Regions from separate parts of the Sphingomonas sp. 1185 genome, predicted to be linked through region 3. Evidence: predicted binding sites of a transcription regulator. Region 3 holds the regulator's gene; each other region holds the start of a gene.
The links. Region 3 encodes LexA, which represses DNA repair genes until DNA is damaged. Its sites were predicted from a motif close to GTTCCNCNCTTGTTCT; they were not measured.
Positions count from the first base shown of each region.

Region 1: ABIC44_RS07860 (ImuA family protein) is a predicted target of LexA. The motif match lies at 1,955-1,970, and genes of this name have one in related genera.
Region 2: ABIC44_RS13635 (ImuA family protein) is a predicted target of LexA. The motif match lies at 2,386-2,401, and genes of this name have one in related genera.

Region 1 is NZ_JBEPKL010000007.1:147,402-151,842, reverse strand. Features, by position in the region: gene ABIC44_RS07865 (Y-family DNA polymerase) at 1-1,257, opposite strand, end outside; gene ABIC44_RS07860 (ImuA family protein) at 1,175-1,936, opposite strand; gene ABIC44_RS07855 (SOS response-associated peptidase) at 2,416-3,042, shown strand; gene ABIC44_RS07850 (MBL fold metallo-hydrolase) at 3,045-4,025, shown strand; gene ABIC44_RS07845 (relaxase/mobilization nuclease domain-containing protein) at 4,252-4,441, opposite strand, start outside.
Region 2 is NZ_JBEPKL010000020.1:57,769-62,209, forward strand. Features, by position in the region: gene ABIC44_RS13620 (S8 family serine peptidase) at 1-1,005, opposite strand, end outside; gene ABIC44_RS13625 (SOS response-associated peptidase family protein) at 1,324-1,950, opposite strand; gene ABIC44_RS13630 (hypothetical protein) at 1,963-2,214, opposite strand; gene ABIC44_RS13635 (ImuA family protein) at 2,420-3,181, shown strand; gene ABIC44_RS13640 (Y-family DNA polymerase) at 3,099-4,441, shown strand, end outside.
Region 3 is NZ_JBEPKL010000008.1:2,973-7,413, forward strand. Features, by position in the region: gene trpC (indole-3-glycerol phosphate synthase TrpC) at 1-163, shown strand, start outside; gene moaC (cyclic pyranopterin monophosphate synthase MoaC) at 160-627, shown strand; gene ABIC44_RS07920 (molybdopterin molybdotransferase MoeA) at 682-1,866, shown strand; gene lexA (transcriptional repressor LexA) at 1,922-2,602, shown strand; gene ABIC44_RS07930 (ComEC/Rec2 family competence protein) at 2,619-4,441, opposite strand, start outside.

The DNA of each region.
Region 1 (4,441 bases), on a different contig from region 3:
CTCTATCCCGTCACCCGGATCGATCCGCTCGATGCGCAGGTGGAAGAGGCGGGCGAGATGCACGACATCGCGGGTCGCGCGCGCGGTGCCGATCGCGAGCCGCTGCTCGCTGCCGTCGATCCGGTCGAGCAGCAGCACCAATGTGCGCACACCGCGCCCGCGCGCCTGCAACAGCAGCATCATGTCGGCGAGCAGGTCGGCGATCACTTGCTCAATCGCCTCGGCGGTGCCGATCGGCTCGAGCAGCCGGCGCTTTGCGACCGGCGTCTCCTCGGGCACGACCGGCACGATCGGTTCGGGGACACGCCCCAGTGCCTCGTCGAGGCGGCGGACACTCGCCATGCCTAGCCGCCGGGCGAGCGGCCCGCGTGGCAGCGGCAGGAGATCGGCGATCCGGTCGAGCCCAAACCGGTTCGCCGCCGCTGTTGCCTCCGGGGGTAGGCGGAGTGCGGCAGGAGGTAAGGGAGCCAGCGCCTGTGCCTCTTGTCCGCCGGGAACCAGCAGGATGGCATCGCGACCGAAACGGGCGAGCGCATGAGCTGCGCCCGGCGTGGAGGCGACCGTGACTCGTGCGGTCAGGCCGAAGCGTCGGCAGAACCCGACCAGTCGTTGGCAGAAGCGGGTCTCGCCCCCGTGCAGATGCGCGACGCCGCTCAGGTCCAGCCACAGCCCGTCCGATCCGCTGACCGCGGCGGTCGGTGTCCAATGGCGCACGGCATGCAGCGCCAGATCCGCCAGCAACGCCATATCTGCCGCCCGGTCGGCGGGGCGGATGTCGAGATCCGGGATTAGCGCCCGCGCCTGCGTCACCGCCATGCCCGGGGTCAGTCCGAGCGTCATCGCCGCCGGGCAAGCGGCGGAGATCACCTGTCGCTGTCCGATCTGCTCAGCCAATACCATCGGCACGAGGTTCAACGCGGGTGCTGGCCCTGATACTGCCTTGTGCTGACCCGGTGCGCTGGGGTGTCTGAACGGATGGTCCGCCGCCTCAGACCGACGACCCAGCTCGCGCATCGGCGGTCGCTGGTGCAGCGGCAGTGCCGCTACCTGCTTCTCCACCGTTGCACGCGCAGCGCCTTGCGCCCAGCGCGCACCGGGACGCCAGCCGCCGCCCCGCGGCACCGAGCAGGCACCGGGGTCGTCGTCGATGGGAAGCATAGGCGCGGGCCTTGGTTCAGGCAGCGCGCGCGGCCGCTCCAGCCGTCGCATTCGCTCGATCGCGAGATGCGGCAGGTAGAGCGAGGCGACCCGTGTCATCGCATGCCTCCAAGTCCATCGTGAAGCCCGGGCCACCGCGCTGGCGTGCCAGCTCGACCATCCAGCGCGCGCGGCCGACCCCGGGGGCGAGGAGCGGCGCGGAAGGCGCGCAGGCGATCCGCCACCGTGTCATGGCCGCCGACAGCTCGGTCAGTGGGCAGGTGCCCTGTCGGCGCCAGCGACGCGAGAGCAGGGCAGGGGTATTTCCCGTCATTGCCGCCAGCTGCAGTCGCCGGGTCGCAACCATGTCGGCGCGCTTTACCTCGCCGACGACCGCTGCAAGCCCGCCATGACGCAAGCCATCCTCCATGACGGCCAGAACGTCCTTGTCTTCACGTACCTCGGCGAAGAACAGCGTTGCAGGGCTGAGCCCGGCCTGTTCGAGACCCGGCGCATAGAGGTCGAACCGGGTGAGCGCCCAGAGCACCCGGCGGCCGCTCAGCGCTGCTGCGCGCGCGGCAATCCCGACCGCGAACAGCGTGGCAGCTGCATCATCTGTAAGGGTCGGTGTCGCCGAAGACGTCTCGTGCAGACCGCCGAGCGCAAGGCCGCCGCCCGTCAATCGCTTGTCTATCGCCTCGATGCCGAAAGGCAGGACTGCACCCTCACCGCTGCGCACAGCGCCTATGGCATTCCGTAGGCGTGCCAGTGTTTCGAGGGGTGGGGCGGTGGAAGACATCATTGTTGCGACTCATATGTTCTTTATATGTTCCGTTGATTCCGCAAGCGGGTCAAGGCGTTGCGGAAGCGGATCGATAATCGGAACGGGACAGGGCCGTGGCAGATGAGGGCCGTAAAAGGGGCAGCCAAGAGGGCAGGGCAGGGGCCGATCACGATCATATCGGGCGGCGTCTGCGCACGTTGGAGGAGTGTGCCCTGCACAAGCGCACGCTGCGCCTCACCTGTCCAAAATGCGGTCACGTGCGCGTCTTCGATGCCGTTGCGCTCTGGTGGATGTTTCACCGGCGAGGTTGGGACGGCACGCTGGGGGTGGTTGGTCGACGGCTATGTTGCTCGGCATGCCAGGCGGAAGGACGCACCCAGCGTCCCCATATGGTGATCGGCCGGGACCAGCCCACTGGTGCCGCTCTGCCCTATCCGGACTCCGCGACGTGGAAGAAGCTTGTCTCGCGCTACCGGTCGTGATCGAACGAGCGAATGTGTAATCTTTACAATATCAAGGTCGATCCCCGGACCTATTTCGACGCGCTTGCTGCGGTCGACGATGCGAACAACACGCTGGAGGTCGAGAAGGATTACGCGGCGCCCGGCAAACCCGGCTATGTCGTTCGCGTCGAGGAGGGCCGACGGGTGCTCAGCACGATGCGCTGGGGCTTCCCGACCCGCAAACCGCGCAAGCGGCCAGCGCGCGAGGGGGAACTGCCCTTCCTCTACGACTGGTGGACCAACGCCCGGAACATGCAGAGCAACATGTGGAAGCCTTGGCTGATGAAGGCCGAGCATCGCTGTCTCGTGCCCTTTACCCGCTTCTCTGAACCCAAGGCAGCATCCGATCGGAAGGCGCCAGGCGACACCAACTGGTGGTTCACCGTCGAGGATCAGGCGGTGCCCTGCTTCGCCGGGCTATGGAAGGTCGATCAGGATCATGACCGGGTCTATGCCTTCTGCACGACCGAGCCCAATCCGCTGGTCGCGCCCAAGCACCCCAAGGCGATGCCGGTCATCCTGCTGGCCGAAGATCAGGAACGCTGGCTGACCGCCCCGGTGGAGGAAGCGCTCAGCTTGCTGACCGCCTATCCCTCGCAGCTGATGAGCGTTGCCTGACCATGGCCCGCAACCGCTATTATGACGGTCCGCCGAGCGATCACTTCGACGGTACGCGCTTCTTCAATCCGGGCCAGCCCAGCACCGATCGAGGCTTGCGCGCCATCCTGCGCTGGAAGCTTGCGGGGGCTGCTGCCAAATGGCCGAAGTCGGTGCTGGTGACGCCCGCCAAGCCTGAGGCGCGCGTCGATGGCCTGTGCGTGACGATGGTGGGTCATGCTTCGCTGCTGATCCAGGCGGCAGGGGTGAACATCCTCACCGATCCGGTCTGGTCGGAGCGTGCCAGTCCATTCCGCCGCGTCGGGCCGAAGCGGGTGACCGCACCGGGGATCGCGTTCGACGACCTCCCCCCGATCGATGTCGTGCTGCTGAGCCACGCGCATTACGATCATCTCGATGTCGACACGCTGCGGCGCCTCCACGCCGCACACGACCCGCTGATGGCGATGCCGCTCGGCAACGATGCGATCGTCCGGGCGGCGGTACCGGCCGCGCGATGCCAGATCGGCGACTGGTGGAGCCGGCTTGACCTCGGCAACGGCACCGCGACGACACTAACACCGGCCAACCACTGGTCGAACCGCTGGCCGAGCGACACGCGCATGACGCTGTGGAGCGGGCATTATCTGGACACGCCTTCCGGGACGATCTGGTTCGTCGGCGACACCGGCTATGGCGATGGACGCATCTTCGGCGAGGTGCGCGGGAGGTTGGGTGCGCCCGATGTCGCGCTCATCCCGATCGGAGCCTATGCGCCGCGATGGTTCATGGCCGCACAGCATGTCGATCCAGCCGAGGCCGTGCGGATCTTCACAGACGTGGGGGCAGGACGTGCGCTGGGCATTCATTGGGGGACCTTCCAGCTGACCGACGAGGCCCGTGAAGCGCCGGTCGCGGAACTGGCGACAGCGCTGGACGCGGCGCGCATCGCCCCGGACCGCTTCGTCGCGGCGGAAGCGGGCGGCGTGTACCGCTTCAGCTAGAGCATCTCCAAGGGCACGCGTCCCCTGGCGCGCGGCTATAGCTCATCGGGGTGAGTGAGGGCATCCGCATCTAGCGTCAGGTCGGCCGCCGCCCGGTTATCCCGCACTGCGCGCTGCTCGCTGCCTTGGGGATGACGATGACATCGCCCTGCGCCGACAGCCAGGCCAGCGCCACTTGGGGCGGCGAAGCACCGAGTTCGTCGGCGACGCCACGCTGTTGTGCTGATTACTGCAATTGCAATCCCCGACTGGGTGTCTGCACCTGTGCCGCCAGCATTCGCGCGTGATCGCCTGCTTGCTGCTGCAATCGCATTGCGGCCGGCATTCCCTCAGCGACCCATTGATTAAGCAGGTTGCGCGCCTTCGGATCGGCGAACGCCTTCGCGGCCAACGGCCTCAGCTTTGCCATTGCCTTT
Region 2 (4,441 bases), on a different contig from region 3:
CTCGGCGGCATCGAGAATGGCGTCGTGGATGACCTCTGACGGCGTCGCCGCGCCGAGGCTCATATTGATGAGGTCGACTGCGTGACCGCGTGACAGCGCATCGATGGCGTTGGCGATATCGGCGTTGGAGGCGAGCTTGCCGGGTGCGAAGACCCGTGCGGCAAACAGGTCGACCCCGGGCGCGATGCCGCCATATTGCCCTGCGGCGACGGGACGCGCGCCGATCGTACCAGCGACATGGGTGCCGTGGCCCTGGACGTCGTCGCTCGCGCCCGGCTGGCTGTCCTCGATGCCATCGATGAAGCTGCCGATGCCATGAGCGTGCCGCAGACAGCGGTGCGGTCCGAGCCCCGTATCGATGACCCCGACCCGAACGCCCGATCCGAGACCGGGATCGAAGGCAGCGATACCCGTCGCCGCATGCCACCAGCCCAGCGGGCCATCGGCGGGTAGTTGGGCGCAGTCGATCGCCGTCGCGGCTCCGCGAGACAGCGTCGGCCAGAACCCGCCGTTCGGCAGGGCGAGCACGCCGGCCACCACCGCACCGGCAGGATTGGGTACGTTGCACTGCCCCTGTGCGTCGGTCACCGCCTCGGCGTTCGAGGTGCCCCCGAAGCCGCGGAAGAAGACCGTGACCTGGCAGGATGCGAGGGCGGCGCCGCCCCCGGTGACGACGATGCGGGTGACGTTGCCGATCGCCGCCGTTGCCGCGCCGAATGGCACTGCACTGGCAAGATCGTTCGGCAGCACGGTCAACGGGTGGTGCAGGATTTCGGGCTCGATGATCGTGTCGGGTCCCGCTGCCGCGCGCTCGCGCTCGACCTCGACCGGGTCGGCCTCCACGACGACGACGCGGCGGGCGAGCGGGTCGTCCGGCTCGTTGTCCTCGACGATCCTGGCCGAGGAAATACCGTCAAGGGCAACCGCCACCGAGAAGCGCGACGCTGCCTTGGCGTCCGCAGTGAAACGCCCGGCGCGGCGATTGGCGATGACAAAACGGGCCATGATAACGTCTCCCCCATTCGCCCGGCCAGAGCCAGTCAAAGCGGCGAGATGGGACGATGCGCCGCAGATATGGACCGCCGTAGCTCGTACAGATCACCCCCAGCAGTGATCTGCTCATAGCCATATCATAGATGATCAACGATGTAACCGCGTCAATTGCGCGCAGGCCGACCAATTTTTATTGTAGGCAAGGATTTCATCAGCACAGCTGACTTGCCATGGTGCAGTCGGTGCAATTGGCACCCGCAAAATCAGCCGCTGGAATTACCTTCATTTTGGAGGAAATCGCCATTCCCGCACTGATCAGATCTGGAAAGTCTATTCTATGTGCATGAGTTGGGACGGATAGGGTGCGAGCAAATCCATGACCTGATCGGCGGGTGCCGTCAGCCAACGCTCATGATCCTCGGCGAACAGGATCACCGGCATCGCCTTGGGGTGTTTGGATGCGATGAGCGGATTGGGTTCGGTCGTGCAGAAGGCATAGACGCGGTCATGATCCTGATCGACCTTCCACAGCCCGGCGAAGCACGGCATGGCCTGGTCCTCGACAGTGAACCACCAGTTGGTGTCGCCCGGCCCCTGTCGGTCGGCGGCGGCCTTGGGTTCGGCGAAGCGGGTGAAGGGCACCAGGCAACGGTGCTCGGCTTTCAGCAGCCATGGCTTCCACATGTTGCTCTGCATGTTCCGGGCATTGGTCCACCAGTCATAGAGGAACGGCGTTTCGCCCTCCCGGGCCGGGCGCTTGCGGGGTTTGCGGATCGGAAAGCCCCACTTCATCGTGCTCAGCACCCGTTTGCCGTCTTCCTGTCGGACAACGTAACCGGGCTTTCCGGGTGCGGCATAATCTTTCTCGATCGACAGGACATTGGCGACGTCCCCGGTGGCGGCGAGGGCCTCGAAATAGTCGCGGACGTCTGTTTTGAGTCTGTAAAGATTGCACATTCCTCCGTTCGATCACGAGCGGTAGCGCGACACAAGTCTCTTCCACGTCGCGGTATCCGGATAGGGAAGTTGTTCGCCGGTCGGCGGATCGCGGCCGACCGCGAGGTGCGGGCGCAGCACGCAACCGTCGCGGCTCAGGCAGGCGGCACAATGCAGGCGCTGCCGGACGGAGGACAGCGTATCGTCCCAGCCGCGCCGCTGAAAGTGCCACCAGAGCGGCATGGCATCGAGGACGCGGACATGGCGGCAACGCGGGCAGGTCAACCGCAGCGTGCGTTTATGGAGGGCACATTGCTCGAGCGTCCGCAACTGTCGGCCGATATGGTCGTATCCGGGTCCATCACGAGCCGATCGGGCGATATCGCCGTCTCGTCCTGGCGCGTTCCTGTTCACCGCTACCGCTCCGCAACATCTTGACCATTCAGAAGGATTTCTGGAACATAAAGCGAACATATGAGTCGCTGCAACCATGTCGCCCGCCGAATGCCGCCACCACGCCCTGTCGCTCCTGCGCGAGAGCATCGGCGACTCGCGTCCCGGCAAGTCGACGGTGCTGCCGTTCGGAATCGACGCGATCGATGGTCGGCTGGCCGATGGCGGCCTGATGCTCGGCGGTCTCCACGAGGTTTCGCCGGCGACGGCGACGCTCAGCGACGATGCGGCTGCGACGCTGTTCACGGTCGGCATCGCGGCGCGTGCCGCGGCTCAGTCGCGCCGGCGCGTGTTGTGGGCGCTGACGCGTTTCGATCTCTATGCGCCGGGCCTCGAGCAGGCAGGGCTCGATCCGGCGACGCTGCTCTTCGTCGAGGCGCGGGAGGACAAGGAGGTGCTCGCCGTCATGGAGGACGGTCTGCGTCATGGTGGTCTTGCCGCTGTGGTGGGCGAGGTCAAGCGCGCCGACATGGTCGCCACCCGGCGGCTGCAGTTGGCGGCGATGACCGGCGGCACCCCTGCCCTGCTGGCGCGCCGCTGGCGGAAAGTGGGCACCTGCCCGCTCGGCGAACTGTCCGCGGCGATGACGCGGTGGCGGATCGCCTGCGCGCCGTCGGCGCGGCTTCCGGCACCGGGCGTCGGGCGCGCGCGCTGGACGGTCGAGCTCGCGCGGCAGCGCGGTGGTCCCGGCTTCACCATGGCATTGGAGGCATGCGATGACACGGGTCGCCTCGCTCTACCTGCCGCACCTCGCGATCGAACGATTGCGGCGGCTGGAGCGGCCGCACGCGCTGCCTGAGCGACAGCACCTGCCCGAGCTTCCGATCGATGACGACCCCGGGGCCTGCTCGGTGCCGCGGGGCGGCGGCTGGCGTCCCGGCGCGCGCTGGGCTCAAGCGGAGGGCGCGCGCGCCGCGATCGCCGGGAAGGTAGCGGCACTGCCGCGTCACCAGCAACCAACGATGCGCGAGCTTGGCCGCCGTTCGGAGACGGCCGAGCATCCGTTCAAGCGGACGCCGCCCGCCGAGGCACGCCGAGAGTCGGTCTCGACTAACCCGATCGTCCATGCCGCACCGCTGATCGTCGCCGAGGCGATCGGCCAGCGGCAGGTGATCGCCGCGGCCTGCCGGGCGGCGCTCGCGCTCGGCCTGACCCCCGGCATGGCGATCACCCAGGCGCGTGCGCTGGTCCCCGATCTCGACATCCGTCCCGCCGATCCGGCGGCCGACGGGGCCGTGCTCGACAGCCTCACCCTCCACGCGGTGCGCCACTGGACGCCGACCGCCGCCCCCAGCGGGACGGATGGACTATGGCTCGACCTGACCGGCGCGGCCCACCTTCATGGCAGCGAGGCGCGGTTCTGTGCGCGGCTGGTCCGCTTCTGCCGGCGCTTCGGCTTGACCGCGCGGGTTGCGGTGGCCGGCACGCCGGGGGCGGCCCATGCGCTGGCGCGCTACGGGCGCGACGCGATCACGCTCATTCCCACAGGCGGTGAGGCGCAGGCGATCAGCGCATTGCCGCCGGCCGCGCTACGCCTGACGTCCGATGCGATTACGGCGGCGCAGCGGTTCGGCTTGGACCGGATCACCGACCTGCTGCCGCTACCGCGCGGGCCACTTGCCCGGCGGCTGGGGCTGGCCACAGTCCGACGGCTTGACGAGGCACTCGGCCGCGTGGCGGAGCCGATCGTGCCTGTCGTGCCGGAAGAGACTCCAGTCGTGCAGCGCCGGCTGCTCGAACCGATCGGTACCGCCGAGGCGATCGAACGGGTCATCGCCGACCTTCTCGCCGATATGATGCGCCTGTTGCAGGAGCGCGGACGCGGTGTGCGCACGCTCGTGCTGCGGCTCGAGCGGATCGACGGCAGCGAACAGCGCCTCGCGATCGGCGCCGCCCGGGCGACCCGTGATGCAGGCCATTTGGCTCGGCTGTTCCATCTGCGGATCGAGCGGGTCGAGCCGGGTGATGGCATCGAGACGATGCATCTTGCCGCGACGCGCACCGATCCGCTTGGACCGACCATGGTCGCGGGTGACCTAACCGGCGAGGCGGCGGTGCC
Region 3 (4,441 bases):
CGGGCGCGCGCCGCAGGGTTGCACCTTCGTCGCCGAGAGCGGGCTGACGACGCGCGCCGATCTCGACGCGATGGCCGAGCATGGCATTCACTGCTTCCTGATCGGCGAAGCGCTGATGCGCCAGCAGGATGTCGAGGCGGCGACCCGCGAACTGATCGGATGACCGGCCTCACCCATCTGGACGAGACCGGATCGGCGCGGATGGTCGATGTCGGGGCCAAGGCGGTGACGTCCCGGCAGGCGGTGGCGCAGGGACGGATCACCATGTCGGCCGAGGCCGCCGCTGCGATCGCGGCGGGCAGCGTCCAGAAGGGTGACGTGCTGGCCGTCGCGCGGGTCGCCGGGATCATGGCCGCCAAGAAGACCAGCGACCTGATCCCGCTCTGCCACCCGCTTCCGCTCAGCAAGGTCGAGATCGAACTGACCTTGGATGCCGAAGGCGTGACCGCGACCGCCACCGCCGCCACGGCGGGCCAGACCGGGGTGGAGATGGAGGCGTTGGCCGCCGTGTCGGTCACGCTGTTGACCGTCTATGACATGGCCAAGGCGCTCGATAAGCGCATGACGATCGGCGATATTCGCCTGTTTTCCAAGACCGGCGGCAAGTCGGGTGACTGGCACGCCTGACCGGCCCGCCTGCGGGAACGCCAGCGCCGACGACGCGTCTTGTCGCCAACAGGAGTGACCGCCATTCTTCTACCCGTTGCCGAAGCCCAACAGCGCCTGCTCGCGCTCGCCCCCGACCGGCCCGTCATCGAGCTCGCCCTGCGCGACGCCGCCGGGCGCTGGGCAGCGCGGGACGTGCTGGCGCAGCGGACCCAACCGTCGCGCGACCTGTCGGCGATGGACGGCTATGCGATCCGCTTCGACGACATGCCGGGGCCGTGGACGGTGATCGGCGAAAGCGCCGCCGGGCGCCCCTTTCCGGAGACGGTCGAGGCCGGACAGGCGACGCGCATCTTCACCGGCGCCGCGCTGCCACCGGGCACCGACACGGTGTTGGTCCAGGAAGAAGCGGGGCGCGAGGACCGGACGCTGACCCTGACCGGCGAAGGCCCGGCGCATCGCGGGCGCAATGTCCGGCGGCGCGGGCTGGATTTTGCGGAGGGCGACCGGCTGATCGCGGCGGGGCAGCGGCTGACGCCCGCGCGGATCGCGGTGGCGGCGACCGGCGGCCATGGCACCCTGCCCGTCCGTCCGCGCGTCCGGATCGCGATCGCCGCGACCGGCGACGAACTCGTGCCCCCCGGCCAAGGGGATGCCGACGCCCTGCCAGAGTCGAACGGCGTGATGCTGGCCGCGTTGCTCGCCGACCTCCCCGTCGAGATCATCGACCTGGGCATATTGCCCGACAATCTGGAACGGCTGCGCGATGCCTTTGCCGGGGTCGCGGCCGACCTGCTGGTCACGACCGGCGGGGCATCGGTGGGGGATCATGATCTGGTCCAGCCCGCGCTGAAGGCGGCGGGCGGCAGCATCGATTTCTGGCGGATCGCGCTCCGCCCCGGCAAGCCAATGATGGCGGGGCGGCTGAACGACATGGTCGTGCTGGGGCTGCCCGGCAATCCGGTGTCGGCCTTCGTGACCGCGATCCTGTTCGTCAAGCCGCTGGTCGCGCATATGGCGGGCGCGGGCGATCCCTTCCCCAGCGCGATCCCCGCCATTCTGGGCGAGGATCTGCCCGCCAACGGTCCGCGCATCGACTATCTGCGCGCCGCGATGATCGACGGGCGCATCCATGCGGCGGCCATCCAGGACAGCTCGATGCTGCTGACCCTGGCGCGTTCGACGTGCCTGGTGATCCGCCCGCCGCACGCGCCCCCGGCCCGTGCGGGCGACTCGGCGGAAATCCTGATGCTCGCTTGACGCAAGCCTTTCCGTTCCATATAAGTTCCACGTCTGTTCTGGACGGAGGATCGCGATGCTCACCGCAAAGCAGCATGAGCTTGTCTGCTTCATCAACGACCGTTTGCGGGAAACCGGCGTCTCGCCCTCCTTCGAGGAGATGAAGGAGGCGCTGGACCTCAAGTCCAAGTCGGGCGTCCATCGCCTGATCTCCGCGCTGGAGGAACGCAACTTCATCCGCCGCCTGCCCAATCGCGCCCGTGCGCTGGAGGTGCTGCGGATGCCCGATCGGCCGGAAAAGCCGGTCGCGGCCGCCCCCAGCGCGGCCGATGCGCGTCCGCCCGCCGCGAAGCCGGTCGCCGAGCCCGCCAATGACGTGGTCGAGATCCCCCTGCACGGCCGTATCGCCGCGGGCGTCCCGATCGAGGCGTTCGAGGGCAGCTCGACCCTGGCCGTCCCCGCCGCCCTGCTCGGCACGGGTGAGCATTATGCGCTGGAAGTGTCGGGCGATTCGATGGTCGAGGCGGGTATCCTCGACGGCGACTATGCGCTGATCCGCCGCACCGACATCGCCCGTGACGGCCAGATCGTCGTCGCGCTGATCGACGAGGCGGAGGCGACGCTGAAATATTTCCGGCGCGAAGGCTCGATGATCCGGCTCGACCCCGCCAACCGCGCCTATGATCCGCAGCGTTACGCGCCCGCGCAGGTGCGGGTGCAGGGCAAGCTGTCGGGCATTCTGCGCCGCTACGATTGACAAGGGGGCGAGCGGGTCAGCGGCCACGCGCCTCGCTCGCCACGATCCAGGGGTGCCTGTCCCCCGGCCTCCGCGCGGTTTCGGCGACCGGTCCCGACAGCCGGATCGTCACGCCGCCGCTGCGGCGCAAGGCCGGGGCATCGAGTTTCAGCCAGTGCGGGCGACACGCCTCGGGCAGCCGCCGGTCGGCGATCATGATGTCGACGCGGTCGCACAGCGCGATCAGGCTGGCCCAGGGCAGCGTATAGCCGCTCCGGGTCGCCGCCACCCGCCAGACGCGCTCGTCCCGCATGATCCGGGTCAGGCAGATATCGGCGCCGCACCGCGCCTCCGCCTGGTCGACCAGCGCGAGCGGTGCATCGTCGCTGCCGCCGATTTCGGATAGCGCATTGCGGACATAATCCCCCGCCCGCTCCCGCAGCAGCGCCATGCCGCCGCCGGTGCGGATCGCGGCATGGCGACCGTCGCCGGTCACGATCAGGTCGGGCACAGGCGCGGCCAGCATGGCGATCACGCCGATCGCCACGCCCGGCACGCCCAGCCATCGCCACCGCGTCCGCCACAGCGCCACCCAGAGTCCGCCAAGGATCGTCACGGCGAAGGCCCCGTCCGGCGCGACCGGCAGCGCCATCACTGCCCCCGGCATCGCCGCCACCTGCCGCGCCAGCCAGAGCAGCGCCCCCAGCGCATGACCGAGCAGCCACCAGAAGGGCGCGCCCAGCCCCACGGGATCGAGCAGCAGCGCCAGCATCTCCAGCGGCATGGCGACAAAGGTCGTCCAGGGAATGGCGACGATATTGGCAAAGGCACCGTACAGCCCCGCCTTGTGGAAATGATAGATGGCGATCGGCATCAGCGCCGCCTCGACCACCAGCCCGGTGACGAGCAACGCCCCCAGCTGCCGCGCCGCCGACCAGCGCCAGTCGGGATGCGGGCCGAACCAGCGCCGCATCGCGGGATGTTCGTGCAGCGCGACGATGGCGGTGATCGCCGCGAAGGACAGCTGGAAACTCGCCCCCATCAGGGCCTCGGGCCGGAAGAGCAGCACGATGAACGCCCCCGCCGCAACCAGCCGCAGCGTCATCGCCTCGCGTCCCAGCGCCAGCGCCGCCAGCACCAGCATGGCGGCGACACAGGACCGGATCGTCGGCACCTCCGCCCCCGTCAGCGCGGTATAGCCGATCGCCGCGACCGCACCCGCCAGCGCCCCGACCAGCGGCAACCGCACACGCAGCGCCAGCCACGGCCAGAGCGCGAGCAGCCGGATCGTCAGGACCATGACGATCCCGACCACCGCCGTGATGTGCAGCCCGCTGACCGACAGGAGATGCGCGAGCCCCGCCCGGCGCATCGCCTCGGCATCCGCCTCGCCGATGCCGCCGACATCGCCGGTTGCGAGCGCGGCTGCGATACCACCCACACTTCCCTCGATCTGTGCGGAAATATGGGACGACAGCCGCTGGCGAAGCCCCACCCCCCGGCTCGATGGCCGCAGGACCTCGACCGGCGCGAAGCCACGCCCCGTCGCGCCGATCCCCTGAAACCAGGCGGCACGGGCAAAGTCATGGCCGCCGCGCGCAATGGGTCCGGCAGGCGGCATGAGTCGCGCGCGCAGGCGGACGATCGCCCCGCGCCCCAGACCGGCCGGGACATCCTCGATGGGCAGCGACACCCGGACATGGGGCGGCAGCGTCATCGCCCGCCCGCGCCCGTCGCTGGCCTTCGACGGCTTCAGCATCAGCCGCATCAGCCCGCGCGCCGCCAGCCGGTCGATGCCCTCCACCGCGCCCGTCATGGTCGCGAGCACCGGGCGGGTCAGGACCGGCGCCGCCACCGACT